DNA from 2 places in the Gordonia prachuapensis genome. Region 1 is predicted to be linked to the other one. Evidence: predicted binding sites of a transcription regulator. Region 1 holds the regulator's gene; the other holds the start of a gene.

Region 1 (15,329 bases):
GTTGGTGCCCTTCTCCGCCCCGAGGGTCATGATCATCAGCGCCGAACCGGCGTCGACCGGGTCGCCGCCCTCGAGTGCCAGGGTGACCGTGGCGCCCGAATCCGTGACCGCCTCGGCGATGATCGTCGCGGGCCGGGCGTGCAGACCGACGGCGGACCCGACGGTGACGGTGGTGCTGGGCATGAGATGTCTCCTTTGGTTGTCGTCGTGCTGATCCAGTCTGTCCGAAAACCGCTCAGGCGGGAACGGTTTCGACCTCCTCGAAGCCGGCTGCGTGCTGCCGGTTCACATGCCATTGCTTGGCGGTGATCACGGCGAAGGCACCCAGCGCGGTCCCTGCCGCGAGCGCTACGAGGAACAATACCCAGTTGTTCATCGCGAAGAAGACGAAGATGCCGCCGTGTGGCGCGCGTAGTTCGACGCCGAACGCCATCACGAGTCCGCCGGCCAGCGCTCCGCCGGCCATCATCGAGGGGATGACCCGGAACGGGTCGGTGGCGGCGAACGGGATCGCGCCCTCGGAGATGAACGACGCACCGAGCAGCCAGGCGGCCTTGCCGTTCTCGCGTTCCGGTTCGGTGAACAACTTCGGTCGCAGCACCGTGGCGAGGGCCATCGCCAATGGCGGGACCATACCGGCACACATGACCGCCGCCATGATCTGCAGCTGGGCGACGCCGCCGATCGCCAGGCCCGTCGTCGCGAACAGGTACGCGGCCTTGTTCACCGGTCCGCCGAGGTCGAAGCACATCATCAGGCCGAGAACGACGCCCAGAACGACGGCCGAACCGCCGGACATGCTGTTGAGGCCGTCGGTCATCTGTTCGGTGACCCACGCCAGCGGCTTGCCTAGCAGCATGTACAGCAGGACGCCGATCACCAGACTGCCGATCAGTGGGATGATGACCACGGGTTGTAGTCCGCGTGCCCACTGCGGCAACGGGATTCGTGATATCCACAGGCAAACCACGCCGGCGATGAGGCCACCGACCAGGCCGCCGATGAAGCTGGCGCCGACGGCCACCGACACCAGACCGGCGACGAAACCGGGTGCGATGCCGGGGCGGTCGGCGATCGCGAACGAGATGTAGCCGGCGAGGACCGGCACCAGCATGCCCATGGCCAGGGAGCCGACCGCGAACAGCACGGCGCCGATGTACTGCCCGAGCCCGCCGGCCGGTAGATCCCACAGACTGTTGTTGAGCGCGATGAAGGCGCCGTCACTCATCCCGCCCTCGGCGTCGAGGGTGCTGTTCGCGATCTCGTACCCACCGAGGAACGGCAGGAATCCCAGCGCGATCAGCAACCCGCCGGCGGCGACGAACGGGATCATGTAACTGACGCCGGTCATCAGGGCCTGGCGGGTCTGTCCGCCGAGGCCGACGCCCCCGCCGCCGGTCGCCGCTGCGTCGGCGGTACCGTCGTCGTCACCGCCACTGACCACCGTTGCCGACGGATTCTGCGATGCGGCAACGGCTTCGGCGATCATCGCGTCGGGTTCGTTGATGGCCCGCTTGACCCCGGAGGCGATTACCGGTTTGCCGCGGAATCGGTCCTTGCCCTTCACACCGACGTCGGTCGCGAAGATCACCGCGTCGGCGTCGGCGATGACCTGCGGATCGAACGCGGTGGTCGCGGACGAACCCTGTGTCTCGACATGAAAGTCGACGTCGGCCCGTTCTGCTGCGTACTTGAGCGCATCGGCGGCCATGTAGGTGTGCGCGATGCCCGTCGGACACGCCGTGATCGCCACGACCGAACGACGCTTCGCACCCTGATCCGTCGCTGCGGCACCTGCCGAGCCCGCGCCGGTCGCGGCCGCGCCGGCCGCGGCAGGGGCCTGCTCCGACTCCGCCGGCCGGGGATTGATGGCCTCGTCCACGAGTTGCACGACGCGCTCGTCGGTCTCGGCCTCGCGCAGCGAAGCGACGAAGTCGGGCCGGACCAGTGAACGTGCCAGGGAGCTCAGGAGTTTCATATGCTCGGATGCCCCGCCTTCGGGCGCGGCGATCAAGAACACGAGGTCGGCGGGACCGTCGGGTGCGCCGAAGTCGACCTTGTGCGACAGTCGCGCCATCGCGAGGCCGGCCTCCGTCACCGACTCGGCCCGGGCGTGCGGGATGGCGATGCCGCCGGGAAGCCCGGTGGCCGATTTCGCCTCGCGTTCGAGGGCGCCGCGGGCGAGCACCGCCGCATCGGTGGTGCGGCCGGCGTCGGCGAGCGCGTCGGCGAGGTAGCCGATCACGGCTGCCGGGTCCTCGCCGGCATCCACGTCGAGTCGCACCGTTTGAGGTGTGATGATCTGTTCTGACATCGGGGGTTCCTTCTCGGGGTCTTCCTTGGGGAATCGGTGGTGGCAGGGTGCGGGTCAGCCGGCGCGAGGTGACCCGGTGAGCTCGGTGACATGGACGTGGGACAGGTCGAGTTGCTCGGGCGCCGGCGGTCGTGTGCCGGGTAGGGCGGTCGCCGCCGAGCCGTACGCGACCGCGGTGCGCAGACGCTCGGGTTCCGCTGCGCCACGACTCTCGGCGATCAGATATCCGGTCAGCGCGGCATCGCCGGCGCCGACAGTGCTGCGCGGCACGATGGGGGGCGGGGCCGCGAACCACGAACCGGTCGCCGTGACGAGAAGAGCGCCCGCCGCGCCGAGCGTCGCGAGGATCGCCGCGCCGGTCCGCTCCACCAGTTGGCCGGCGGCCTCGATCAGTGGGGCGTGGTCGCCCTGAGCGGTAGCCGCCGAGAGCTGTGCAGCGTCGGCGCCGACCGCCTCGGCGAGTTCCTCGTCGTTGGGTTTGAGGAGGTCGACCCGGCCGGTGACCGCCGCTGCCAGGGGTGCACCCGAGGTATCCACGGCCACAAGGCATCCCGAATCGGCCAGGGCGTCGACGACGGTGCGGTACCAGTTGGCGGGCAATCCGGGCGGCAATGAACCGCACAGGGCGACCCATCGTGCCCCCCGGGCGTTCTCGAGGACGAGGTCGGCGAGTCGGCGTGCCTGGGTGTCGTCCAGCACGAAGCCGGGGGCGTTGATCTTCGTGGTCGTGCCGTCGGGATCGGCCACCGTGATGTTCGAACGGACCTCCCCGTCGATCGGCAAGGCGAGGTAGGGGAGAGAGACGTCGTCGAGCGCGGTGAGCAGCGGGTCGCCGGCGCGTGCCGGCAGGATCGCGCGGGTCGGGACTCCGGCAGCGGCGGCGACCCGCGCGACATTGACACCTTTACCGCCCGGCTCGGCAAGCGCCGTCCGGGCGCGTTGCACGGCGCCGTGCGTGAGTGGCGCCGACAACTCCAGCGTGCGGTCGAGACTCGGGTTCGCGGTGACGGTGAGGATCGTCGGGGCCGCGTCGGCGTCGGCGGAGACGGGAGCGAACGGGTCGGGCCGGGATGCGGTCATGAGGTGCCTCTCGTCGGACGGTCGTGCAGTGGCTCTTCTGGCTGTCGCGTGGTCATGCGATCACCGTTTCGATCCCTTTGTCGGTGAGCTCAGCGGTGGTCGCCGAGTCGATGCCCCGGTCGGTGATCAGCACGTCGATGTCCGTCAGGTCGGCGAACGACATCAGGTCCTCGTGCCCGAACTTCGACGAGTCGGCGAGCACGACGACGCGATCGGCGCTGCGGCAGATCGCCGCCTTCACAGCGGCTTCGTCGGGATCCGGGGTGGACAGGCCGTGCGCGGTGCTGATCCCGTTGGTTCCCACGAATGCGGTCGAGACGCGCAGTCGGGCCAGCGCCTCGACGGTTGCGGCGCCGACCATGGCCTGGGTGAGTCCACGTACCCGCCCGCCGAGGATGTGCAGGTTGTCGCCCATGAGGCCGGCCAGTGAGGCAGCGATCGGGATGCTGTGGGTGACCAGGGTCAGCCGGCGATCCCGCGGAAAGGCAAGCGCCGCCTGATAGGTCGTGGTTCCCGCGTCGAAGAAGACCGAACCGCCGGCCTCGGGGAGGAATCGGATGGCGGTGCGTCCGATTGCCAGCTTCTGGTCGGTGTGCGACCTCTGCCGCTCATCGATGCCCTGCTCGACGGTGACCGGTGTGGCGCCCGGTCGGACGGCGCCGCCGTGGACTCTCTGCACGTGACCGGTGCGTTCCAACGCGGCGAGGTCACGCCGGACCGTCTCGCTGGTGACGTCGAACAGCGCGGTCAGTTCGGCGACCGACGCGCGGCCGTCCACGCGGACCCGATCGGCGATCGCCTGCTGTCGTTCCTCGGCGTACACGTGACCCTCACCTGTTGGTTTTCCTGCGTTTGTGATGTTGATGTATCTGTGTTTACGCCTGTTTGTGTTGACAAGTCAAGCGTTTCTTGTAACTTGAATCACAACGGAGACTCTGGGCGGCTGAGACGCATAATTGATGGGTCACGCCCGTCGACCACAGTGAGGATTTCGGTGGAGCACACACACGTATTGAGCGGAACACCGGTAGTCGCAGGACATGCCTATGCGCCGACCGTGTGGCCCGGTGAACGACCCGTGTACGACCCGGCGACTGCGGCACCGGTCCCCGACGAGGAACGCGAAGTGGAGACCAAACGGTTCACCGACGCCGCGGCCACAGTGGCCGCACGATTGCGGGAGCGGGCATCTCATGCGTCCGGTGCCGCGGCGGAGGTGCTGTCGGCGACTGCCGGCCTGGCCGAGGACCGTGGCTGGGTGGGCGCGGCATCGGGGCTGATCGCCAAGGGGAGCACGGCACCGGCGGCCGCGGTGCTCGCCACCGAGCAGTTCGCGGCGATGTTCACCAAGCTCGGTGGCCTGATGGCCGAGCGGGTCACCGATCTGAACGACGTCCGCGACCGCGTCGTCGCCGAACTGCTGGGCGTCCCCGAGCCCGGTGTCCCCGAACCCGACGAGCCGTCGGTCCTTCTCGCCGACGACCTCGCACCGGCCGACACCGCGGGACTGGACCCCGCGAAGATCACCGCGCTCGTCACAAGGCTGGGCGGGCCCACCAGCCACACCGCGATCATCGCCCGCCAGCTCGGCATCCCTTGCGTGGTGGCGGTTTCGGGCCTCGCCGAGGTGGCTGCGGGGACCCCCGTGCTCGTGGACGGGACGGCCGGCACCCTGGAGGTCGAACCGGATGCCGCCGAGGCGACAGCGCAGGTCGAGGAGAGCCGGCGGATGGCGGCACTCGTCGCGAACTGGTCCGGGCCCGGGCAGACCGCGGACGGACGGCACGTCAGCGTGCTCGCCAATGTCGCCGACGGAACGTCGGCGCGCACCGCGATGAAGTATCCGGTCGAGGGCGTCGGTCTGTTCCGGACGGAGCTGGCCTTCCTGGATCGCTCGGATGCGCCGTCGGTGGAGGAGCAGACCGGTCTCTACCGTGAGGTTCTCGAGGCGTTTGCCGGGCAGAAGGTCGTCATCCGCACGCTCGACGCCGGCTCCGACAAACCGCTGAAGTTCGTCACGCAACTCGATGAGGCCAACCCGGCGCTCGGCGTCCGCGGTAACCGGATCGCCGGTGAGCATCCGGACATCCGGACGGCCCAGCTGGATGCGATCGCCGCGGCCGCGCAGGGCCGCGAGCCCATTCCGTGGGTCATGGCGCCGATGATCGCCTCCGCCGCGGAGGCCGCCGAGTTCGCCGCGCCCGTCCGGGAGCGCGGCTTGGTCGCCGGGGTGATGGTGGAGGTGCCCGCTGCGGCGATCCTCGCCGAAGCCATTCTCGCGGAGGTGGATTTCGTCTCGATCGGGACCAACGACCTCACGCAGTACACGATGGCGGCGGATCGCATGTCGGCGGAACTCGCGGCCCTGACCGACCCGTGGCAGCCGGCCGTTCTCGCGCTCATCGCGCGGGTGGCAAGAGCGGGCCAGGAGGTCGACAAGCCGGTCGGCGTGTGCGGCGAGGCGGCCGCCGATCCGCTACTCGCTTGTGTCCTCGTCGGACTCGGTGTGACGTCGCTGTCGTCGGCGCCCGCAGCGGCGGCGGCAGTAGGCGCACGATTGGCGCAGACCACTACGGAACAGTGCCGGGCCGCCGCCGACGCGGCGCTGGCCACCTCGGACCCGGCGGCCGCGCGGGCGGCTGCGACCGCGGCCCTGGAGAGCTGACCGCCGGGCGCGACCTCAGACGCGGCGCATCACGGTGACGACCTTGCCGAGGATCGCGGCATCGTCACCGGGGATGGGTTCGAAGAGTTCGTTGTGCGGCATGAGCCAGACGTGACCGTCCTTGCGCTTGAACGTCTTCACCGTCGCCTCGCCGTCGATCATCGCGGCGACGATGTCGCCGTTGTCGGCAACGCTCTGCTGCCGGACGACCACCCAGTCCCCGTCGCAGATCGCCGCGTCGATCATCGACTCGCCGACGACGCGTAGCAGGAACAGCGACCCCTCGCCGACGAGTTCGCGGGGGAGGGGGAACACGTCTTCGACGGCCTCTTCGGCGAGGATGGGGCCGCCGGCCGCGATTCGTCCGAGTACCGGGACGAACGTCGGAGTGGGCAGGTCATCGTTCTCGGCCGCAGCAGACGTGCCGCCCGGCGGGACGTGCTGGTCGCCGTCCTGGATGTTGACCGCGCGGGGCCGATTGGCATCGCGTTTGAGCAGGCCCTTGCGTTCGAGAGTGCGCAGCTGGTGTGCGACCGAGGACGTCGACGTGAGTCCGACGGCGTCCCCGATCTCGCGGATGCTCGGCGGATAGCCGCGTTCGCGGACCGACGCACGGATGTACTCGAGGACCCCGCGCTGGCGGGGGGTGAGGCTCGCTTCCGCGGCCGCGGGGTCGACAGCCGGGTCGGAATCCGACGGTCCGGTTGCCGTGTCGGGTCGATCGATCCCGCGGGCGGCGCCGCGCCGTCCACCGGACCTGTTTCCACCGGCCCTGTCAGTCATCTGCGTAGTCCTTTCTGTCGAGCACCCGGCGGTGCCGGGCACTGCGGTTCCGGACGCTTCGGGGCGAACTCCTCGATGCCACTGTTCGGTTGCACTGGTCGGTTGCACTGTTCGGTTGCACTGTTCGATCCCGCTGATCGAGACCCGGCTGCTGTTCTGTGTCCCGCTGTTTTGTGTGTGCTGCTGTCTTGTTCCTGCTGCCGACAGTAATCGAACATTCCCGGTTGTTCAAACATGTGTTCGACGTGTGTCGAGACTTTGTCGGAGTGTCGTGTTAGGTTTCGAACATGCGTTCCATCGAACACGTGATCGATCACGATGTCGATCCCGGTGAGCCGGTGGGGCCCGATCCGTATCCGCACTCGATCAGGAGGACACGTTCGATGAGCACCGCGACGATCAGCACCACGACGATCAGCACGACAGAACTGATTCAGCCCGGCCGGCAGTCCGTCGGGAACCCGCACCGTGCGGGCCGGGTCGGGGCGCCGGTCACCCGCCCGCCGCGACGGGGCGCTCACACGCCGGTTCGTCCGGCCGATCGCCGACCCGTCGGTCAGCCGGCGCGTCCGGGGACGCATGTCGCCGGCACGCGTTGTGACGCACCGGTGGTGGACCGGACCGTCATCGCGCGCCGACGAGCCACAGCCGCTTCCGTCCTCGTCGGTGCCGCACTCGCGCTGATGGTGTGGGTCGTCGCGATCGTCGGCTCCGACTACGCGGCCTCGGTCGAGCCGGCCCCGGTGGGTACCGAGGTCGTGCATGTCCGGCAAGGCGATTCGCTGAGTACGATCGCGGACCGGGTCGCCCCGGGTGTGCCACGGGACGCGGTGATCGCGCAGATCGTCGAGCGCAACGATCTGTCGAGTTCGGGCCTGCGTGTGGGGCAGGCGTTGGTCGCCCCCGCGTACCGCTGAGACCCGGGCGGTATCCTCGATGGCACAGGGTCCGGCCGGGAACCGGCACGGCGTGGCGGGTATCCGGTGCGCCGTTGTGTCCCGAGACGTGCGTGAGGACGACATGCGCTGCCCGTTTTGCAGGTACGAAGACACCAAGGTCGTCGACTCGCGTGTCGCCGACGAGGGGCAGGCGATCCGACGGCGCCGGTCGTGCGCGAGCTGTGGTCGCCGATTCTCGACGGTGGAGAGCGCGGTGCTGTCGGTGGTGAAGCGCAACGGCGTCACCGAGCCGTTCAGTCGCGAGAAGGTGATGCGCGGTGTCCGACGCGCCTGCCAGGGCCGAGACGTCGCCGAGGATGCGCTCGCGCAACTCGCACAGCAGGTCGAGGACGCGGTCCGGGCATCTGGATCTGCCGAGATCCCCAGCAACGAGGTGGGGCTCGCCATCCTCGGGCCGCTGCGCGACCTCGACGAGGTCGCCTATCTCCGCTTCGCGTCGGTGTACCGGTCGTTCGATTCGCTCGAGGACTTCCAGCGTGAGATCGATGATCTACAAGGCGATCTCACCCACCGGAAGACGTCGCGGGCCTCGGTGACCGAATAGTCACGAGACCGCCGGCGCGGCTCATCTGAACGCGTCCAGTGCCCGGATGGCGCGTTTCTCCGAGATCGGCCGCGCGGTGCCGAGTCGCTGTGCGAACAGTCCGACCCGCAACTCCTCGACCAGCCAGTGGGCGTGTTCGTCGAGCGCGGCACGACGTCCGGGTGATAGCTGCGCGCCGCGCTGGTTCCAGTGCGCGACGACGCGGTCGACGGCGGCCAGGCCGTCGCGGTCACGTGCAGCGGCGGCCGGCAGCTCGGTGAGGCGTTCGATCGCCGCGTCGAGGTACCGGGGCACGTGGACCAGATGGTCGCGGGAGGTGGCCGCGACGAAGCCGTCGAAGACGAGGTTCTCGAGCTGGTCGGCGACGTCATCGGCGGCAACGGATCCGCTCAGTCGATCGATCTGTGCCCGCAGGGGTGCCACTCGCCGGAGCGCGTCGGTGGCGAGCACGAAGTAGTCGGGGGCCGCGTCGCTCACCGCAGGTCGCAGCTCGTCGCGGAGACGATCGAATTCCGCGGCCGACCCGACGCGTTCGAGACGATCGGTGGCGGCGACGTCGCGGATCGCGCGACGGGTGCAGTCGGCGACCAGGTCGTCAGGGTGCCGATACGGGCTCTGGCTCAACGCGAGTCGACCGGGCGCGTCGAGCGTTGCGGTGATCTTGCGCGTCAGGCCGGGAAGAGCGTTGTCCAGCAGTACCCCCACCGCCTCGGCGTGCCGTCGGTTGCGTTCGCCCGCGGTGGCGACGTCGGTGCGGATCACCCCGATCGGGTGGCCGTCGCCGTCGCGCGCGACCTCCAGGCCGGTGTGCCGCGTGACCGTCTGCCCAGCCACGGTGGCGGTGTCCGTGGGGGCGATCTCGCCGATGCCGTCGGCCGTCCACTCCGTGAATATCCGGACGGGCGTGGGCTTCTGGTCGTCGGCGAACCGCTTCTTCAACGCGGCCAGCGACTTTCCGCTCGCCAGCACGGCGCCGTTCCTATCAGCGACCGCGAAGTTCATGGTGAGGTGCGGTGGGATCCGGTCGGGCGCGAAATCGCGTGGGGCCACCGTCATGGTCGTGATGGCGGACAACTCCCGGGCCAGTCCCGTGATGAGTGGCTCCGATCGGGGTGTGAGCCGGGAGAGGGCGAGGTCGGCGAATCGCTGCGCGGGCGCCATCGACTTGCGGAGCGCCTTGGGTAGCGATTTCACCAGCTCCGTCGCCAGTTCGCTCCGCAGTCCCGGCACCGACCAGTCGAACCCCGATGTCCGCACATGGTCGAGTAGCGGCCGTGGGATCACCACGGTGACCCCGTCGTCCGGTGCACCGGGCTCGAATCGGTAGCGCAGCTCGAGGCGGGTGTCACCCTGCTGCCACGCGCCGGGGAAATCGGTGTCGGCAACGGCCACGTCGGTCGCGACGTCCTCGGGGTGCAGGTCGAGCAGTTCGGGGTTCTCGCGTTGGGCCTTCTTCCACCACGTGTCGAAGTGCCGCGCAGAGACCACATCGTCGCCGACGCGGGCGTCGTAGAAGTCGAAAAGTTGCTGTTCGCTGATCACGACATCCCGGCGGCGGGCACGGTGTTCCACATCTGCCGCCGCCTCGAGGAGTTCCCGATTGCGGTGGAAGAAGGCGTGGTCCGTGCGCCAGTCGCCTTCGACGAGGGCATGACGCAGGAACATCTCCCGCGAGGTCGCGGGATCGATCGCGCCGAACTGCACTCGCCGCTTCGCGACCAGCGTGACTCCGTAGAGCGTCACCCGTTCGTAGGCCATCGCCGATCCGCGTTTGGCCGACCAGTGCGGTTCGCTGTGGCTTCGCCGGACCAGGTCGCCGGCCAGTTTCTCCGCCCAGAGCGGGTCGACACCCGCGACCGTGTGTGCGAACAGCCGTGAGGTCTCGACGATCTCGGCCGCCATGATGAACGGCGGAGGTTTGCGGGCGAGCGCCGAGCCGGGAAAGATCGCCAGGCTGGTGTTGCGGGCGCCCAGGAAATCTCGCGAATCACCCTGCCGGGCGGCGATGTTGCCGAGCAGGCCGGCGAGGATGGCGCGGTGGATCGCGTCGGCGTCGCGCTCGGTGGCGGTGGTCGTCCAGTCCAGGTCGCCGACGATGCGGGACAGCTGCCGGTGGAGTTCCTGCCATTCGCGGATGCGCAGGAAATGCAGGAACTCGCGTTCGCAATTGCGGCGGAACTGGTTGCCGGACAACTCCTTACGCTTCTCAGCCAAGTAGTCCCACAGCTCGAGGTAGGCGAGGAATTCCGAACCCGGGACGGCGAACCGCCGGTGGGCGGCGTCGGCGGCCTCCCGATGTTCCGACGGGCGCTCGCGCACGTCGGGGATGGACAGTGCGGCAGCGATCACCAGGACGTGATCGAGACATCCTCCGTCATGCGCGGCGATGAGCATGCGGGCGAGTCTCGGGTCCACCGGGATCCGTGCCATCTGGCGGCCGATGGGTGTGAGAACGGGCTCGTGGTCGTCGCGCCGGGTCTCCCGGATCGCGCCGAGTTCGGCGAGGACCGCCATGCCGTCCCGGATCGCGCGCGCGTCCGGTGGCTGCACGAACGGGAACTGCGACACGTCCCCGAGCTTCAGCGCCGCCATCTGCAGGATGACCGCAGCGAGGTTGGTACGCAGGATCTCCGGGTCGGTGAATGCGGTCCGGGTGTCGAAGTCGTCCTCGGCGTAGAGGCGGATGCAGACGCCCGGGGCGACGCGGCCACATCGGCCGGCACGCTGTCGGGCGCTCGCCTGCGAGATGGGTTCGACCGGGAGCCGGTTCACCTTGGAGCGCGTGGAGTATCGCGAGATGCGCGCGGTCCCGGTGTCGATCACGTAGCGGATGCCGGGGACGGTGAGCGACGTCTCGGCGACGTTGGTGGCCAACACGATCCGGCGTCCGGAGGAGGGGGAGAACACCCGCTGCTGATCGGCGATCGACAACCGGGCGAACAGCGGGACGATCTCGGCACCTGCCGAGGCCCGGTGTCGCAGGGCGTCGGCGGTTTCCCGGATGTCGCGTTCGGTGGGGAGGAACACCAGGATGTCGCCGCTGCGATGTGATGACCACAGTTCACCGATGGCGGTGTCGATCGCCTGCGCCTGGTCGAGATCGCGGTGGTCGTTGTCGGGGTCGCGGGCATCGCCGAACGGGCGATAGCGGACCTCCACGGGATAGGTGCGGCCGGAGACCTCGAGGATGGGGACCTCGGCACCGCCGACGGCATCGGCGAAATGGCGGGCGAAGCGATCCGGTTCGATGGTCGCGGAGGTGATGATCACCTTGAGATCGGGCCGACGCGGAAGCAGGCGTTTGAGATACCCGAGGATGAAATCGATGTTGAGGCTGCGTTCGTGCGCCTCGTCGATGATGAGGGTGTCGTAGTGGCGCAGCAGGGGATCGGTGCCGATCTCCCGCAGCAGGATGCCGTCGGTCATGACCTTGACCAGGGTGTCGGCGCCGGCACGGTCGGTGAACCGCACCGAGAAGCCGATCGCGTCGCCCACCTCGGTGCCGGTCTCGTCGGCGATGCGGCGCGCCACCGAACTCGCCGCGATCCGTCGCGGTTGGGTGTGACCGATCGCGCCACGCACGCCGCGCCCGATCTGCATGCAGATCTTGGGCAGCTGTGTCGTCTTTCCCGAACCCGTCTCGCCGGCGATGACCACCACCTGATGCTCGGCGATCGCCGCGGCGATCTCGTCCCGCGCATCCGACACCGGGAGCTCGGGCGGGAACTCCAGGGCGGGGATCGTCGCCCGGCGTCGTTCGATCCGCGAGCGGGCCGTGGCCACGTCCGCACAGAGCCGATCCCACGCCGCCGGTGCGGGCCGCCGTCCCAGCTTGTCGAGGCGACGACGAAGCTTGTGCGCATCGACGATCGTGAGGTCGTCGAGCGTCTCGAGCAGGGCGCGACGGTCGGCGGCGGTCGGGGCGGACATGATCTGTCCAGGATATGCGGTGGTGTTCAGTGGCCCCGACCACATCCTTGTGCGCCGCGAGTGGCGACCTGGTTCTCGGGACGTCGGTGGCGCCCGGCATCATTGGCGCATGGCAGGTTCACTCTGGCACGGTTTCGCCGACATGGGATCGGTCACCGCGAACGGACCGTTCGTGGTGACCCGCGGCAAGGGCACCCGGATCTGGGACTCGACAGGTCGTGAATACCTCGACGCGACTGCGGGCCTGTGGTTCACCAACATCGGGCACGGCCGCACCGAGGTGGCGCAGGCGGTTGCCGATCAACTCGGGCGGATTGCGCACTACTCGGGTTTCGGCGACCTCACCGCTGATGTGACCGCCGAGCTCGCGGATCGGCTCGCCTCGATCGCGCCGGTCGCCGACAGCAAGATCTTTTTCACGTCCGGAGGCAGCGACTCCGTCGACACAGCGGCGAAACTGGCGCGGCGCTACTGGCACGAGGTCGGCAAGCCGGACAAGAACATCATCGTCGGACGCACCAAGGCCTATCACGGGATGCATGTCGCCGGGACGGCCCTGGCGGGCATCCCCGGCAACCGTGAGGGCTACGGAGAGCTGATGCCTGATGCCGAGTCCGTGGAGTGGGACAACGCCAAGAGCCTGCTCGGACTGATCGAGCGACTGGGTGCCGATCGCATCGCCGCGTTCTTCTGCGAACCGATCATCGGTGCCGGCGGCATCTACCTGCCGCCGGAGGGCTACCTCGCCGAGGTGCGTCAGATCTGCCGTGACCACGACGTGCTGTTCGTGGCCGACGAGGTGGTCACCGGTTTCGGCCGCATCGGCGGCGACAGCTGGTTCGCGTCCGCCCGCTTCGATCTGCAGCCGGACATGATGACCACCGCGAAGGGTCTGACCTCCGGGTATGTCCCGATGGGCGCAGTGTTCATCGCCCCGCGCATCGCCGAGCCGTTCTACGCCGGTGGGGTCTGGTGGCGGCACGGGTACACCTACGGCGGGCACGCCGGCGCTGCTGCTGCCGCGATGGCCAACCTCGACATCATCGAGCGGGAGGGCCTGTTGGGCGAGGCCGCTCGCCTGGAATCCGACCTCGCCACGGCGTTGGGGCCGCTGGCGGAGCTGGATTCGGTGGCCGAGGTCCGGACCGGCCTGGGTGCGGTGACCGCGGTGCAACTCGCGGATCCGGCTCAGGCGCCCGCGATGATCGGCCGGTTGCGTGAGCACGGGGTGAGTGGGCGCGCCGCCGGGCAGGGGGCGTTGCAGATATCGCCGGCGTTCGTCATGACCACCGACGAGGTCGGTGAGCTGGCCGCGAGGATGCGGGCCGCACTGAGCTGATCGCCGGTGCACGGTTCCAGCGCGGTGACCGCTGTGTCACACGTCGGCGTGGGTGAGTTGTTCCCATTCGTCGACCAGGCTGGAGTCCACCGCGCGGACCATGGCACCGACGTGCTCGGTGATCTCGGCGACCTCCGGGGTCAGCACGGTGTTCGGAAGTCCTTGGCGCAGTACGCGGTAGCAGTCCGACAGATACCGCAACAGCACGCCCTCGCTGCGGGCGAGTCCGTAGACGGAGATGAGTTCGGTGAACGTCATCGACCGTTCCAGCATCTCGCGTAGCACCGATTTGGGGGAGGGCGGGTACGAACTCACCCAGGGGTGGCCACGGCGGTAGACGGAGAACGCGAACTCGATCTCGTCGAGCAGTGGTCGCGGCCAGCTGATCTCCTCGAGTCGGGCCATTCGCTCCTCGTACTCGACCCCGTCGGCCTTCATCTCGGCCAACGCGGCGTCGCGCGCCGACCTGCGCTGCGCGAACAACAACGGGCGCGGATCCTCGAGTGTCGATTCGAGGACGGAGACGACGTCGAGGGCATAGGACGACGATTCCGGATCGAGGATCCCGAAGGCCGCGAGCGCGAACGACGACAGCGGGTTGGTCAGCGCGAAATTCTCCGGCATGTCCACCGACAGCGTGACGTTCTTGCCGTCGGCGTCCGGGGCGTCGAGCTGGACCACGATCCCCGAATCCCGAAGACCGCGGAACAGTTCGATGGTGTGCCGGATGTGCCGGAGCTGGCGGCTGCGTGGTTCGTGGTTGTCCTCCAGGAGGTGTCGCACCGCGGCGAAACAGTCACCCGGACGCGCCAACACCTCCATCAGGATGGCCGTGGTCATGCGGAAATGGGAGCGCAACGGTTCGTCCGGCGCGTCGACCAATTGCGTGAACGTCTTCTCACCCCACGACACGAAACCTTCCGGGGGCTTCTTGCGCACCAGCTTGCGCAGCTTCTTCGGGTCGTCGCCGGCCTTGGCGACCGCGCGCGCGTTCTCGACGTCGTGCTCGGGCGCCTGCACGACGACGTAACCCACGGTGTCGAATCCGGCTCGTCCGGCACGTCCGGCGATCTGATGGAACTCGCGCGCACGCAGCCGGCGTACCCGGGTCCCGTCGTACTTGCTCAGGCCCGCGAACAGGACGGTCCGGATCGGTACGTTGATGCCGACCCCGAGTGTGTCGGTGCCGGCGATCACCTTCAGCAGCCCCTGCTGCGCGAGCCGCTCCACGAGCCGCCGATACCGCGGCAGCATCCCGGCGTGGTGGACGCCGATACCGGCCCGCAGCAGCTTCGACAGGGTGGCGCCGAAACCGGTGTGGAAGCGGAAATCTCCGATGGCGTCGGCGATCGCGGCGCGTTCGGTCTTGTCGGCGATCTTGACCGACGTCAGGGCCTGCGCCCGCTCGACCGCGGCGGCCTGGGTGAAGTGCACCACGTAGATCGGTGCCCGACCGGCCGCGATGAGTTCTTCGATGGTCTCGTGGATCGGGGTGATCGCGTAGCTGTGGTCGAGGGGGACGGGGCGTTCGGTGCCGGTGACGGCAGCGGTGTCGCGCCCGGACCGTCGTGTCAGGTCGTCGACGAAGAACGATGTGTCGCCGAGAGTGGCCGACATCAGCAGAAACTGGGTGTGGGGCAACTCGATGAGCGGCACCTGCCACGCCCACCCGCGGTCGGATTCGCCGTAGTAGTGGAACTCGTCGGCGACCAAGG
Region 2 (15,329 bases), on a different contig from region 1:
CTGTGGTCAACGGGCTGGCGAAGCGTGGTGCCACGGTGATCACCCAGCAGAGCGCGAAAGTGCACGTGTCCGGCCACGCCTCGGCCGGTGAGTTGCTGTACCTCTACAACGCCGTCCGTCCCTCCAACGCGATGCCCGTCCATGGCGAGTGGCGACATCTGCGGGCCAACGCGGCGCTCGCGGTGGCGACCGGGGTGGCCGAGGATCGGGTTGTCCTCGCCGAGGACGGTGTGGTGGTCGACCTCGTCGACGGCCGCGCCCAGATCACCGGCCGCGTACCCGTCGGCCACGTCTACGTCGACGGTCTGTCGGTCGGTGACGTCGGAGAGTCGACGCTGTCGGAACGCCTGGTGCTTGGGGAGGGCGGTTTCATCGCCATCACCGTCGCGATCGACGCGGCCACCGGACGCGCCGTGAGCACACCGGAGGTGTCCGGTCGAGGGTTCTCCGACGACCCGGACGCCCTCAAGGCCGCCGCGGACCTGGTCGACCAGGCGCTCGACTCACTCGCCGCCGAGGGCATCACCGACGCCCATCGGATCGCGCAGACCATCCGGCGCACGGTCGGTCGGTGGGTTGCCGAGACGTATCGGCGACGCCCGATGATCGTGCCGACGGTGCTCGCCGTCGGTTCCTGAGCCGTCCGGTTTGCGCGACCGAATCGCGTCACCCCGGCTTGGTGTCGACGGACGCTACGGTGGTCGGGTGAGCCTCGCACAAGCCGAAAGAGCAGCCCTCGTCGACACCCTGCGATCCGTGGGACCCGACGCCCCCACCCTCTGTGCCGGCTGGTCGGTCAAGGATCTCGTCGCTCACCTGGTGGTACGCGAACGCCGACCGGACACCGCCCCGGGGATCATGATCCCCGCGTTCGCCGGCCACACCGAGAAGGTTCGCGCCGCGGCAGTCGACGAACCATGGGATGAGCTGCTGGACAAGCTCGCCGGCGGGCCCCCGATGTACTCGCCGCTGAAGCTCGTCGACCGGTGGGCCAACCTCGCGGAGATGTTCGTGCACCACGAGGACGTACTGCGCGGAGCTGCGCGCCCGGACCAGACCTGGACGCCGCGTGAACTGTCCGACGAACTGCAGCAAGCGCTGGTCACGCCTGCGAAGTCGATGAGCAGGATGACCCTGAAGAACTCGCCCGCGCGCGTCACCCTCCGCACCCGCGACAGCCGCGACCTGGTGACGCTCGGCGCCGGGGAGGAGGTCACCGTGATCGGCACTCCCGGCGAGCTCGTGCTCTTCGCCTTCGGGAGGTCGCCGGTCGACGTCGTCTTCAAAGGCGACGAACGGGCGGTTGCCGCCGTCCGCGAGGCCAAGCGCGGGCTCTGAACGCCCCGGCACATCACGAATCCGACACGCACTGCAGTTACCAGTGTTGCCCATGTGACTGGCGTGGCCGTGGACGACTAGTCTGTCCGCATGGCTTCGAAAGCAACCGCCGGTGCCCGGAAGAAGGGCACCACGACCAAGGCGCCGGCCCGTTCGCGCGCCGGATCGGCGAAGTCGGGTGCACGGGGGACACGGGCCGGTAGTGCACGGAGTTCCACATCGCGGGCGACGGCGGGAACCGTGCGGACCGGTTCCTCGCGACGCTCCGGGGGCACGCAGACGACGTCGCGCCGCCGGACGCAGCAGGCCGACGCTTCCGCGGACATCCACCGGCGGTCCATGGCGGCGAGCGGCGCATCCGCGGTCGGCCGCGGACTGGGTGCGGGGTGGTCGCTGATGGCGCGCGGAGTCGGCGGCCTGGCCCGCGTCGGCGGGGGACCGCAGCCGCGCACGGCGGGGACCGCGGCGGGCGACGTCGCCGAGATGGACGTGGACCCGGTGGACGCGGACAGCGTCGACGACGGATTCGATCTCGACGGTCCGATCGTCGAGGACATGCCCGATCGCGGCGCGCGCGCTCATCGGCGACCGGCGACCGGCGCCGCGCGGGACCTGAGCGGGCACACGCACCGGCGTGACGGTGCGGCACTGGCGGTCCTTGCCGCGGGTCTGCTCGTCGGCGCCAGCGTGTGGTTCGGGGCGGCGGGACCGGTCGGTGCCTTCATCGAAGCGCTGTGCCGGGCCATTCTGGGTTCCGCCTCGGTGGTGGTGCCCATCGCGCTCGTGGTGCTGTCGATCGTGCTCATGCGCCGCCCGCCGAACCCGCAGCAGCGGGCCCGCTACCTCGGCGCCGGACTTCTGATCGTGCTCCCGGTCCTGGGTCTGGTCCATCTCGTCGCGGGGGCACCGGTGGATCTGCCCGGACGCTCGTCGGCGGGCGGATTCCTGGGATTCGCGGTCGGCACCCCGTTGACCGACGGTGTCACGGCGTGGATCTCGGTGCCGATTCTGGTGCTCTGCATCGCCTTCGGCGCACTGATCCTCAGCGGCAAGACCGTTCGCGAGGTGATCGACGCCGTCGTCGGCTATCTCGGACTCGGCCGTGACCAGTTCGTCGACGACGTGGCGCCCTGGGACGACCTCGACGCGGACGATCTCGACGCCGAAGGCTCCGACGCCGTTGGTTCCGATGCAGATGACCTCGACGGCGGGGCAACCGAGGTCCTCGAGACCGGGTCGCGCTACTCCTCGGACCCGTACGACAACTATCCACCCGACCTCGACCCCGTACGACCGGGACGCCGCCGGCGACGTCCGGTCGATCCCGACGTCGACGCGGCCGATTTCGCCGCCGCGACCACCGTGCCCTTCGACGACGAGGTCACCGAGCAGATCGGTCGCGACGAGCAGGAGCCGGCGCCCGCCAGATCCCGCAGGAGTCGCACGAAGCGCGAGGCGGACCAGGCGCCGGCCGCCCCGGCCGAGCCCGAGGTGGGTGCGGAGGGGCTGATCGACCGCGCCGGCGACGGCGAGTACCAGCTCCCGCCGTCGACCCTGCTCGTCGACGGCGATCCACCGAAGCAGGGCAGTCGTGCCAACGACGACATGATCGACCGCATCACCGGTGTCATGGAGCAGTTCAAGATCGACGCCGCCGTCACCGGCTACACCCGGGGACCCACGGTCACGCGATACGAGGTCGAGTTGGGTCCCGGCGTGAAGGTGGAGAAGATCACCGCGCTGCAGCGCAACATCGCCTATGCCGTGGCCACCGACAACGTGCGTCTGCTCGCACCGATCCCGGGCAAGTCGGCGGTCGGCATCGAGGTGCCCAACAGCGACCGTGAGATGGTGCGTCTGGCCGACGTGCTCAAGGCGCCGAAGACTCGTAAGGACACGCATCCGCTCGTCATCGGTCTGGGCAAGGACATCGAAGGCGACTTCGTCAGCGCCAACCTCGCCAAGATGCCGCACCTGCTCGTCGCCGGTTCGACCGGCTCGGGTAAGTCCAGCTTCGTCAACTCGATGCTGGTGTCGCTGCTGTCGAGGGCGACACCGGACGACGTGCGGATGATCCTGATCGACCCCAAGATGGTGGAACTGACTCCCTACGAAGGGATTCCGCATCTCATCACCCCGATCATCACGCAGCCGAAGAAGGCGGCCGCGGCGCTGGCGTGGCTGGTCGAGGAGATGGAGCAGCGCTACCAGGACATGAAGGCGTCGCGGGTGCGCCACATCGACGACTTCAATACGAAGGTCCGGTCGGGGGAGATCACCACCCCGCTGGGCAGCGAGCGGGTGTACACGCCGTACCCGTACATCCTGGCCATCGTCGACGAGCTCGCCGACCTGATGATGACCGCCCCGCGCGATGTCGAGGACGCGATCGTCCGGATCACGCAGAAGGCACGTGCCGCGGGCATCCACCTGGTGCTGGCCACCCAGCGTCCCTCGGTCGACGTCGTCACCGGTCTGATCAAGACGAATGTGCCGTCGCGGCTGGCGTTCGCCACGTCGTCGCTGACCGACTCGCGCGTGATCCTGGACCAGCCGGGGGCCGAGAAGCTCATCGGCATGGGTGACGGCCTGTTCCTGCCGATGGGCGCGAACAAGCCGATCCGTATGCAGGGTGCGTTCATCACCGACGAGGAGATCGCCGCCGTCGTCGACTACACCCGCGAGCAGAGCGAACCGGAGTACACCGAGGGCGTCACCACCGCCAAGGCCGGCGACAAGAAAGAGATCGACGGCGACATCGGCAACGATCTCGATGACCTGCTGCAGGCCATCGAATTGGTGGTGTCGAGCCAGTTCGGTTCGACGTCGATGCTGCAGCGCAAGCTGCGGGTCGGGTTCGCCAAGGCGGGACGACTGATGGATCTGATGGAGACCCGCGGCGTGGTCGGGCCCAGCGAGGGCTCCAAGGCACGCGAGGTGCTGGTGAAGCCCGAGGACCTCGCCGGGGTGATCGCGTCGATCACGGGTGGCGGCGCGGATGGTGGCGACGCGGAGTAGATCCCAACCGTTCCTGAGGTGTGAGGAGCCCTTCGTGACGGCCCTCCGCAGGCTCCGGGCCCCTCAGGGACCGGATGGTTCGGATCGGTGCTAACCCAGCCCGTGCTCGGCCAGCCACGCCTGCGCCCGCCGGTTCGACGCACGACACAGCCACGCATCCTGGATCACCTCGGCGAGTTCGTCGCGGGTGAGTTCGCCGACCCGTGAGGTGCGCAGCAGGACCGACAGATGACCGTCAAAGTGCGGTGTGGTGAAGAACGGTGAGTCCGCGTCCTGGACCAGCGCGAGCTTGTCGGCTTCGGAGGCCACCCAGATGACCACGACGTCGTCGTAGCGTTCACCGGTGTCCGGGTCGACGGCATCCGGCCGGGGCGTCCGGAAGAACACGAACGATTTGCTGCCGACCTGGTACACGGGCCGATCGGTGTGATTGCCCGCGTCGGTGACATGGGGCATACCGGTCGCGACGGCATGGATGTCGTCGACGGACGCCGGGCGCGTCGAGCGCGGCATGGTCGCAACCCTACGCGCACGTGTACTACGCTGGGCGACGATCGAAGAGGGGAGTATCCCCAACCCTGCGGCGTCTCCGTCAGTACGGCCGCTGCCCGGTGCGACGCCGATCGTCGTCGCCGGGAGCGACCCGGATTCGTCGGTCGGGAACCTTGTTCGCACGATGGCAGCGCGGCGGCGAGATCCCGGCGGGAGAGACCTCTGGCATCGCAACCGTAGTGCTGCGCGCTGGAGGAGATCGCCCCATGGATGTATCGGTAACCGTCTGGATCGTCACCTGTGTGGTGATAGCCGGACTCTTCGTATTCGACTTCTTCGCACACGTCCGGGTGCCCCACGCCCCGTCCATCAAGGAATCCGGATCCTGGTCCGCGGTCTACATCGGAATCGCGATCCTGTTCGGACTCTTCGTCTGGTGGCAGTGGGGCGGCACCTACGGCGGTGAGTACTTCGCCGGCTACGTCACCGAGAAGGCGCTGTCGGTCGACAACCTGTTCGTCTTCGTCATCATCATGTCGAAGTTCGCCGTGCCCAAGGAGTATCAGCAGAAGGTGCTGCTGCTCGGCATCGTGATGGCACTCATCATGCGCGCGATCTTCATCGCTGTCGGCGCCGCGGCCATCAATGCCTACGCCTGGATCTTCTATCTGTTCGGCGCCTTCCTGATCTACACCGCGATCAAGCTGGTCAAGGAGAGCGACGACCCGGTCGAGCACGAAGAGCAGCGGGAATCGCGATTGGAGCGTTTCGTCAAGAATCGCTTGCGCACCACCGACGATTACGACCGCGACAAGCTGTTCACCCGCGTGAACGGCAAGCGGATGGCCACCCCGATGCTGATGGTCCTGATCGTCATCGGCTTCACCGACCTGCTGTTCGCGTTTGATTCCATTCCGGCCATCTACGGTCTGACCCAGGAGCCCTACCTGGTGTTCACCGCGAACGCGTTCGCCCTGATGGGTCTGCGCCAGTTGTACTTCCTGATCGGCGGCCTGCTGGACCGGCTCGTCTACCTGTCCTACGGACTCTCATTCATCCTCGCGTTCATCGGTGTGAAGCTCATCCTGCACGCCCTGCACGAGAACACCCTGCCGTTCATCAACGGTGGCGAGCACGTCTCGGTGCCCGAGGTGTCCACGCCGGTCTCACTGGGCGTCATCATCCTCACGCTGATCATCACCACCGTGGCGAGCCTGATGAGCTCGAAGAAACCGGCAGCGAAACAACCGGCCACGGCGGAGTCGGCGGAGTCGGACGACCCGCCGTCGGAAGGCCAGTCACCATCCGACACCCGGCCATCGTCGGATGCCCGGTCGCCGTCGGATCCCCAGACGTCGTCGGAGACCCGACCGCCGTCGGACACCTGACGCCGGCTTTCCGGTCTCGGGCACGGACGGTGTCAGGAGTCGAACGGCCCGTATACCTGGGTCCACTCGACGACCCGGACGCCGTCCACCGCCCGGTGGGCGTTGAACGGGTCGTTCGCCAGGAACGCCTCGGCGCCGTCGAGTGAGTCCGCGCGGATGAGGATCAGGGCGCCGGAACCATCGGGATAGGGCCCGCAGGTCAGCACGTTCCCGGCGCGGAACTCCTCGCCGAGCCATTCCCGGTGCAGCGGCCGGTACTCGTCGCGCACGGCCGCCTTCGCCGGCTCATAGCGGTAGTGGACTGCGAAGATCGCCATGATCTGCTCCCGTCGGGATCGGTTCGGGGGTGTCAATCAATCGAGCGAGGCCAGCATGCGGGTGTTGCCCAGGGTGTTCGGTTTGACGTAGCTCAGGTCGAGGAACTCCGCGACGCCCGTGTCGTAGGACCGGCACATCTCCTCGAACACCTCGCGGGTGACCGGGGTGCCCTCGATCTCGCGAAATCCGTGGCGGGCGAAGAACGACGTCTCGAAGGTCAGCACGAACACCCGGGACAGTTGCAGATCCCGGGCGACGTCCATCAGTCGCGCGACCAGCCGGTGGCCGACGCCCCGGCCCGCGAACGAGGTGTCCACCGCAACCGTCCGGACCTCTCCGAGATCGGCCCACAACACGTGCAGGGCACCACAGCCGACGACCACACCGTCGCGGTCGGCCACCCAGAACTCCTGAACCGACTCGTAGAGCGTCACGAGGTTCTTCTCGAGCAGAATCCGGCCCGCGTACTGGTCGATGAGTTCCTTGATCCGCGGGACGTCAGAGGTGCGTGCCCGGCGGATCGTCACATCGCCTTGTTCGCCGCGACGAATCGAGTCCGTGCTTGCCGCACTCGATTCCGGAGGATCAGAGGCCGGCGTGGGCGACGCCGGCTCAGGGGCGACAGGGGGCATGGGACCACACAGTAGTACCGATCGCGACCCGGGCGCACGGAGCGGCAACCCGGGGCAGATACGCTGGAACCGTGCGTGAGCAGTATCGCCGGGTCAGGACGCGGCCACAGCGGATCGGGGCATCATGACCGAACGCATGCGTCGCGCCGTCGAGGAACACGGTCTCGCCGGGGCCGGTCGCGGACCGGACCACATCACCGATCCGGTCGACCCGGTGCCGGTGGTCAACATCGCCAATGCGCTCACGGTGTTTCGAATCCTTCTCGTTCCCGTGTTCGTCGCCGCGCTGTTCATCGGAGGCGGCCACGACACCGCCTGGCGGATCGCCGCGGCGGTCATCTTCGGGATCGCAGCCATCACCGATCGATACGACGGTCGGCTGGCTCGCGAGCGGGGACTGGTCACCGATTTCGGCAAGATGGCCGATCCGATCGCCGACAAGGCACTCATCGGTTCGGCGCTCGTCGGACTCTCGATCCTCGGGGACCTGTCCTGGTGGGTCACCGCCGTGATCCTGATCCGCGAACTCGGCATCACCGCGCTGCGGTTCTGGGTGCTGCGTCACGGCGTGATCCCCGCCAGTCGCGGCGGCAAGTTGAAGACGCTGCTGCAGGCCGTCGCGATCGGCCTCTATCTACTTCCCCTCGCCGGTGCCTGGCAGGTGGCCGCAGCGATCATCATGGGGGCCGCGGTGCTGGTCACCGTGGTCACCGGCGGCGAGTACGTCTGGCAGGCACTGGTGTTGCGGCGTCGCGCGGCGCCCGGCCGATCTCGTCGGACGGGCGGCAGCCCCGCGGCATCACCGCGTCACTGACCGGCCCGCCGGATGTTCGCCCTCGGCGCAACACGTCGCCGGTGGGGCCACGCGGCAGCCGTCGGATTCTTCGACTACTGTCGTCGGCACGGACGACGCGTCTGAATCGTCGGGAACTCCCGGCGGCGTCCGGCCGTTGTCCAGACTGCGAGCAGTGAGGAGGACCTCGATGGCAGTGCTACTGCGTGAGGCGCTGGGCGACAGCCTGCGCCGGGTGCGTACCGCGCAGGGCCGCACCCTGCGCGAGGTGTCCACCGATGCCCGTGTCAGCCTCGGATACCTCTCGGAGGTCGAACGGGGTCAGAAGGAGGCGTCGAGCGAACTGCTCGCCGCGATCTGCGATGCGCTCGATGTCGAGATCGCCGAACTCCTGCTCGACGTGGGGCACGCGATGCTCCCAGCCGGCAGCGAACACCTCGTGGGTGCCGCGGATGCCGTGGCCGCCGGCGAGATGGGTGTGCTCGACGCCAAGGTGGTCATCCCGGGCCCCGCAGGTCGCGCCGAGTCGGCGCTCGCCGCGGCCTGAGGTCGGCTGCACAGACGACGCGACCCATCGCCCCGCGTCGCTCACACCGGCTAGATTGGTAACACACCGCCCGAACACCGGACTTTGGAGTTGACTCGAAGCATGGCGAACCCGTTCGTGAAGTTGTGGCGCTACCTGATGGCACTCGGCAACGCGAAGATCGACGAGAACGCGGACCCGAAGGTCCAGATCCAGCAGGCGATCGAGGACGCGCAACGCCAGCATCAAGCCCTGTCGCAGCAGGCCGCGTCGGTCATCGGAAACCAGCGCCAGCTGGAGATGAAGCTGAACCGGCAGCTCGAGGAGATCGAGAAGCTGCAGGCGAACACCCGACAGGCACTGACCCTCGCCGATCAGGCCACATCGGCCGGCGATACGCAGAAGGCCCAGGAGTACACCAACGCCGCCGAGGCGTTCGCCGCGCAGTTGGTGACCGCAGAGCAAAGCGTCGAGGATCTCAAGGTGCTGCACGACCAGTCGCTGCAGGCGGCCGAGCAGGCCAAGCAAGCCGTCGAACGAAACGCGATGATGTTGCAGCAGAAGCTGGCCGAGCGTTCCAAGCTGCTCAGCCAGCTCGAGCAGGCCAAGATGCAGGAGCAGGTCAGCGCGTCGCTCAACCAGATGAGCGAACTGTCGGTCCCCGGCAACACCCCCAATCTCGACCAGGTCCGCGACAAGATCGAACGTCGCTACGCCAACGCCCTCGGTCAGGCCGATCTCGCACGCAACAGCGTGCAGGGCCGCATGCAGGAGGTGGAGCAGGCCGGTGTCCAGATGGCCGGCCACGCACGCCTCGAGCAGATCCGGGCCAGCATGTCCGGCGGTGCGCTGCCGTCATCGGAGCCGGCGGCACAGCCCAACGCCCAGCCCGCGCAGCCGACGAGTCAGCCGGCCACCGAGCAGCCCCCGCAAGCGGGAAACTGAGACAGCCGGGCAACTGAGAACACCACCGCAGAAGACCTCCCACCAGCGTGGGAGGTCTTCTTTGCGCATCGCCATCGTCGCGGGACCCGATGCGGGACATGCGTTTCCGGCATTCGCGCTCGCCGAGCGCCTGAACGCGGCCGGCGTCGATTCGATCGTCTACACCGGTGCCCGGTGGTGCGCTCCCGCGCTGCGGTGCGGTATCGACGTCGCAGAGTTACCCGGGCTCGCCGCGGTGGACGGCGACGACGACGCGGACGCCGGCGCCAAGCTCAGTCGTCGGGCCGCGCGGATCGCGGTGGCACTGGCACCACAGCTGGCCTCGGCCGGTGTCGATCTGGTGATCTCGGACGTGATCACGGTGGGCGGCGGCTGGGCCGCCGAACTCGCCGGCATCGACTGGATCGAACTGTCGCCCCATCCGCTCTACCGGCCGTCACGCGGACGCCCGCCGATCGGCGCGGGACTCGAGCCCGGGGTCGGTGTGCGTGGCCGGCTGCGCGACGCGACCATGCGTGCCGCCACCGGACGGTCGCTGCGGATGGGGGAACGGCAGCGGTCCCGGGCACGCGCGGAGATCGGTCTCACCGGTGCGGCCAGCGTTCCGATCGCCCGGTTCGTGGCGACCCTGCCCGCGCTGGAGGTGTGGCGCCCGGACTGGCCGTCGGACACCCATCTGATCGGACCGCTGCTGTGGGAACCCACCGACGCCACCTTCGTCCGCCCGTCGACGGCGGGTCCGCTCGTGCTGGTCGCGCCCTCCACCGCGACGACGGGAACCGCCGACCTGGCGTCCACCGCGCTCGCCGCGCTCACCGAGACGTCGCTCGGAATGACTGTGCGGGTGGTGGTCTCGGCGCTGGAACGACCTGACGGAGTGGCGGAGTCGGAGCGGGTGGTGGTCGGTGACGCCCGCCAGGACGAGATCCTGCGGGACACCTCACTGGTCATCTGCGGAGGCGGGCACGGGATGCTGGCGAAGGCGTTGTCTGCGGGTGTCCCGGTGGTCACGGTGCCCGGCGGCGGCGATCAGTGGGAGCTGGCCAACCGCGTGACGCGGCAGGGCAGTGGACTGCTGGTGCGGCCGCCGACGGTGGAATCGATGGCGCTCGCAGCGCGTCGGGTGCTCACCGACCCGGGGTTCGCCGCAGCGGCACGCGACGTGGCGGCGTCGGCGATCGGGGTGGTGGACCCGGTGCGGATCGTGCGCGAGGTGATGCGGCGTCGTGGGTAGGCTGGCCGCGTGCGTCTGACGGAGTTCACCGAACTGATCACCGCCGAGTTCGGGGAGCGGTCTGCGGATTCGATCCTCGTCGACCACGTCCTGATCGAGTTCGGCGGGCGGACCGGGGCCCAGGCGATCGAGGACGGGATCGATCCGCGGGACGTCTGGGTGGCCATCTGTCGCGACTTCGACGTGCCTCGCGAACGTTGGTGATCCGCAGGCGTGTCACGCTTGCCATCGAACACATGTTCGTCCATTCTGGGTGTCAGAGGGAACCAGGTTCGGTCCGGCTGCGTCATAACAACGGGACCACAACCACGGGACCCGAGTGAAGACGGCGAACTCACGAACACACCGACGAAATGTTGTCAGGCCCGAATCCGGCAGACACCCGATCTGTCAGACCCCACCGCTAGCGTGCACATCACGTCAGCCACCACCGCAGACCCCACAATCCACGGCCGGGACACCGGTCGAGAGTTCGGAGGAGAATCCCATGGCAGCAGCACCGCAGGATCGGGAGAAGGCCCTCGATCTGGCTCTCGCGCAGATCGACAAGAACTTCGGCAAGGGCTCGGTGATGCGGCTCGGCGAGGAGACCCGCCAGCCCATCGAGGTGATCCCCACCGGTTCCATCTCGCTGGACGTCGCCCTCGGCATCGGCGGGCTCCCGCGTGGCCGGATCATCGAGGTCTACGGCCCGGAGTCCTCGGGTAAGACGACCGTGGCGCTGCATGCGGTCGCCAATGCCCAGGCGCAGGGCGGGATCGCGGCGTTCATCGACGCCGAGCACGCCCTCGACCCCGACTACGCCGCCAAACTCGGTGTGGACACCGACGCACTGCTGGTGTCGCAGCCCGACACCGGTGAGCAGGCACTCGAGATCGCCGACATGTTGATCCGCTCCGGTGCACTGGACATCCTCGTCATCGACTCCGTGGCCGCACTGGTGCCCCGGGCCGAGATCGAGGGCGAGATGGGTGACAGCCACGTCGGTCTGCAGGCGCGACTGATGAGTCAGGCGCTGCGCAAGATGACGTCCGCGTTGAGCAACTCCAAGACGACGGCCATCTTCATCAACCAGTTGCGTGAGAAGATCGGCGTCATGTTCGGCTCGCCGGAGACCACCACCGGCGGCAAGGCGCTGAAGTTCTATTCGTCTGTCCGGCTTGATGTTCGGCGCATCGAGACGCTCAAGGACGGCACCGACGCGGTCGGCAACCGCACCCGGGTGAAGATCGTCAAGAACAAGGTCGCGCCGCCGTTCAAGCAAGCCGAGTTCGACATCCTCTACGGCCATGGCATCAGCAAGGAGGGCTCGCTCATCGACATGGGCGTGGCCGAAGGCTTCATCCGTAAGTCCGGTTCATGGTTCACCTACGAGGGCGATCAGCTCGGCCAGGGCAAGGAGAACGCCCGCAAGTTCCTGATCGAGAACGACGACATCCGCGACGAGATCGAGAAGAAGATCAAGGAGAAGCTCGGCATCGGGGCAGTGGTCGATGCCGATGACGTCGCACCGGCGCCGGTGGAGTTCTGATCCAGGAGATGACCGGCACCCCGGACCCCGAGGAACGGACCGGACCCAGCGCATGGGACGCGGCACTCCGACTCCTCGGGGTCCGCGCCCGTTCCCGTCAGGAGATGATCGACCGGCTGTCGCGCAAGGGTTTCGACGAAGACACCGTGGACGACGTGATGGGTCGGCTCGACAAGCACCACCTGCTCGACGACGAGGAGTTCGCCGCCGAATGGGTGCGCTCACGGCACGCGCATTCCGCCCGGGGCCGAGTCGCACTGCGGCAGGAGCTGCGTGCCAAAGGCATCGACCCCGGTGTCGTCGAGACGACGCTGGCCGAGCTGGACCCCGCAGACGAACGTGCCGTCGCCGCCGAACTGGTCGCCAAGAAACTCACCCCGGGCCAGATCGACCGGCTGCACCGCGACCCGAGTACACGCGACGCGGTGTTCCGGCGGCTCGCCGGCATGCTGATGCGGCGTGGCTACCCGCAGTCGATGGCCATCGAAGTGGTCACCGACGCATTGGACACGGCCACCGCACGGTGACAACGAGGCGGCTCCGCCGCGGTGACCGTCAGGTCGACTCCGCCGAGCAGGGGGTGGTCGTTTCCTCGAGAAAGTCGAGATCTCCGGGGTCGGGGGTGAAGTCGAACGGCGAACCCGGCTCGGCGGCACGGGCGATCATGCGGTCGACCTGGGCGTCGCCGATCGCGTCGCGGAGCGCCCGCTCCCAGGGGGAACGTCCGTCCGCTGCGGGCTCCATCATCGCCACCAGCGCTTCGTTGACCGCGGTCACCGTCTCGGATTGCCCGGCGCCCAGGCCGATTCCGTAGCGCTCGGTGGAGAACGGCGCACCGGCCCGCTTGAGAGTGCCGTCCACGCAGGCATCGGCCGGGTAGGTCATGTCGACGAGGGTGAACTCACCGGGGTACCGGTTCTCGTAGCCGGCGAGGATCACCTCGTCGGTGGTCAGGGCGTCGACGCGGCCACGTCGCAACGCCTCGACACAGCTCGAGGCGGTGTCGTACTCCTGCAACTGCACCGACGGGAGCTGCGCCGTCACATTCTCTGCCGAGGTGGAGCCGGTGACCGAGCACAGCGTCTTGCCCGCGTCGAGGTCGGTGAGTGTGGTGATCGAGGCGTCGTCGGCACGGACCAGCAGTCCCTGGTAGTTGACCAGGTACGGGCCGGCAAAATCGACTTCTTCGGCGCGCTCCGGCGTGATCGAGTACGTCGCGGCGATCATGTCGACCTGGCCGTTCTCGATCAGAGTCTCGCGCTGCGTCGACGGTGTCTCCCGCCACCGGCTCCGCGGCTCGGACACACCCATCGAATCGGCTATCCGGGCGACGACGAAGGTCGCGACCGCGGGGTCGAATCCCGTCACCGATTCGTCTGCGTTGCGGATCCCGAGTCCGGGCTGATCGAACTTCGTTCCGAGTATCACCGATCCGTCGCGGATCGAGTCGAGAAGGTCACGGGGATCCGAACCGAAGCATCCGGACGCGACGACGGCGACGATGGCGAGCGTGGTGACGAGCCGTCCGGTCCGCGATGTCGTCATATGCCTTCACCATAGTGCGAGTGGCAGTCGAGTTCGTGCGACATCGCCGTACCAGAGTGCCCGAAAGGTCGATTTGCGCAGGCCCGTACCCTGGAACCGTGAGTATCGAGTTGTCCGAGCGGCGCGGTGTGCCGGCTTCCGGCGAGCAGACCGAAGCGGTCTCCGCCCGGAGTTACCAGGTTCGTACCTACGGCTGCCAGATGAACGTTCACGACTCCGAACGCATCGCCGGACTCCTCGAGGACGCCGGATACGTGAAGGCCGCCGACGGGGGCGATGCCGACCTGGTCGTGTTCAACACCTGCGCCATCCGGGAGAACGCCGACAACAAGCTCTACGGCAATCTGTCCCATCTGGCGCCGGTCAAATCGGATCGGCCCGGGATGCAGATCGCGGTCGGCGGATGTCTGGCGCAGAAGGACAAGGACACCGTGTTGCGCAAGGCGCCGTGGGTGGACGTCGTGTTCGGTACGCACAACATAGGGTCCCTGCCGGCCCTCCTCGACCGGGCACGCCACAACGACTCGGCACAGGTCGAGATCCTCGAATCGCTCGAACGTTTTCCGTCCACGCTGCCCGCCAAGCGGGACTCGGCATACTCCGGCTGGGTGTCGGTCTCGGTGGGGTGCAACAACACCTGCACGTTCTGCATCGTGCCGTCGCTGCGCGGGAAGGAGGTGGACCGTCGGCCCGGTGACGTCCTCGCCGAAGTGCAGGCACTCGTGGACCAGGGTGTCCTCGAGGTGACCCTGCTCGGACAGAACGTCAACGCCTACGGCATGTCCTTCGCCGACCCCGACCAGCCGCGTAACCGCGGTGCGTTCGCGGAGTTGTTGCGGGCCTGCGGCGACATCGATGGTCTCGAACGCGTCCGGTTCACCTCACCGCATCCGGCCGAGTTCACCGACGACGTGATCGAGGCGATGGCCCAGACCCCGAATGTGTGTCCGCAGCTGCACATGCCGCTGCAGTCGGGTTCCGACCGTGTGCTGAAGTCGATGCGGCGCAGCTATCGACAGCGCAAGTTCCTCGGCATCCTGGAGAAGGTCCGCGCGGCCATGCCACATGCGGCCATCACCACCGACATCATCGTCGGTTTCCCGGGCGAGACCGAAGAAGATTTTCAACAGACCCTCGACGTGGTCGCCGCGGCCCGGTTCTCCAGCGCCTTCACCTTCCAGTACTCTCCGCGCCCCGGTACGCCCGCCGCGACCATGCCCGATCAGGTGCCGGCCGAGGTGGTGGGCGACCGTTACCGGCGTCTGATCGCGCTGCAGGAACAGATCTGTCTCACCGAGAACCAGAAACTGCTCGGGACCGAGGTGGAACTGCTGGTCGTGGCCGATGAGGGCCGCAAGTCGGCGCACACCGGTCGGCTGACCGGTCGCGCTCGTGACGGTCGCCTGGTCCACTTCGCGGCCGGCCCGGATCGCGGGGCCCAGGTCATCCGTCCGGGTGATGTCGTGACGACCCATGTCACCGGAGCTGCCCCGCATCACCTGATCGCCGATGCCGGCGTCGCGTCACACCGCCGTACCCGCGCCGGAGACGCCCACGAGGCGAGTCGGC

The links. Region 1 encodes LexA, which represses DNA repair genes until DNA is damaged. Its sites were predicted from a motif close to CGAACANNTGTTCG; they were not measured.
Region 2: recA (recombinase RecA) is a predicted target of LexA. The motif match lies at 10,914-10,927, and genes of this name have one in related genera.

Annotation. Positions count from the first base shown of each region.
Region 1 is NZ_JAZDUE010000005.1:349-15,677, forward strand. Features, by position in the region: gene V1Y59_RS07110 (HPr family phosphocarrier protein) at 1-183, opposite strand, end outside; gene V1Y59_RS07115 (PTS fructose transporter subunit IIABC) at 236-2,314, opposite strand; gene V1Y59_RS07120 (1-phosphofructokinase family hexose kinase) at 2,369-3,394, opposite strand; gene V1Y59_RS07125 (DeoR/GlpR family DNA-binding transcription regulator) at 3,447-4,217, opposite strand; gene ptsP (phosphoenolpyruvate--protein phosphotransferase) at 4,389-6,059, shown strand; gene lexA (transcriptional repressor LexA) at 6,075-6,842, opposite strand; gene V1Y59_RS07140 (LysM peptidoglycan-binding domain-containing protein) at 7,130-7,759, shown strand; gene nrdR (transcriptional regulator NrdR) at 7,863-8,345, shown strand; gene hrpA (ATP-dependent RNA helicase HrpA) at 8,367-12,275, opposite strand; gene V1Y59_RS07155 (aminotransferase family protein) at 12,385-13,614, shown strand; gene V1Y59_RS07160 (DEAD/DEAH box helicase) at 13,651-15,329, opposite strand, start outside.
Region 2 is NZ_JAZDUE010000004.1:287,010-302,338, forward strand. Features, by position in the region: gene V1Y59_RS06985 (RNase J family beta-CASP ribonuclease) at 1-638, shown strand, start outside; gene V1Y59_RS06990 (TIGR03085 family metal-binding protein) at 706-1,338, shown strand; gene V1Y59_RS06995 (FtsK/SpoIIIE family DNA translocase) at 1,429-4,356, shown strand; gene V1Y59_RS07000 (MmcQ/YjbR family DNA-binding protein) at 4,447-4,869, opposite strand; gene V1Y59_RS07005 (hypothetical protein) at 4,949-5,077, opposite strand; gene V1Y59_RS07010 (TerC family protein) at 5,115-6,236, shown strand; gene V1Y59_RS07015 (YciI family protein) at 6,269-6,553, opposite strand; gene V1Y59_RS07020 (amino-acid N-acetyltransferase) at 6,590-7,186, opposite strand; gene pgsA (CDP-diacylglycerol--glycerol-3-phosphate 3-phosphatidyltransferase) at 7,311-8,000, shown strand; gene V1Y59_RS07030 (helix-turn-helix domain-containing protein) at 8,170-8,526, shown strand; gene V1Y59_RS07035 (PspA/IM30 family protein) at 8,629-9,450, shown strand; gene V1Y59_RS07040 (glycosyltransferase) at 9,512-10,684, shown strand; gene V1Y59_RS07045 (DUF3046 domain-containing protein) at 10,694-10,888, shown strand; gene recA (recombinase RecA) at 11,172-12,215, shown strand; gene V1Y59_RS07055 (regulatory protein RecX) at 12,224-12,742, shown strand; gene V1Y59_RS07060 (glutamate ABC transporter substrate-binding protein) at 12,771-13,760, opposite strand; gene miaB (tRNA (N6-isopentenyl adenosine(37)-C2)-methylthiotransferase MiaB) at 13,859-15,329, shown strand, end outside.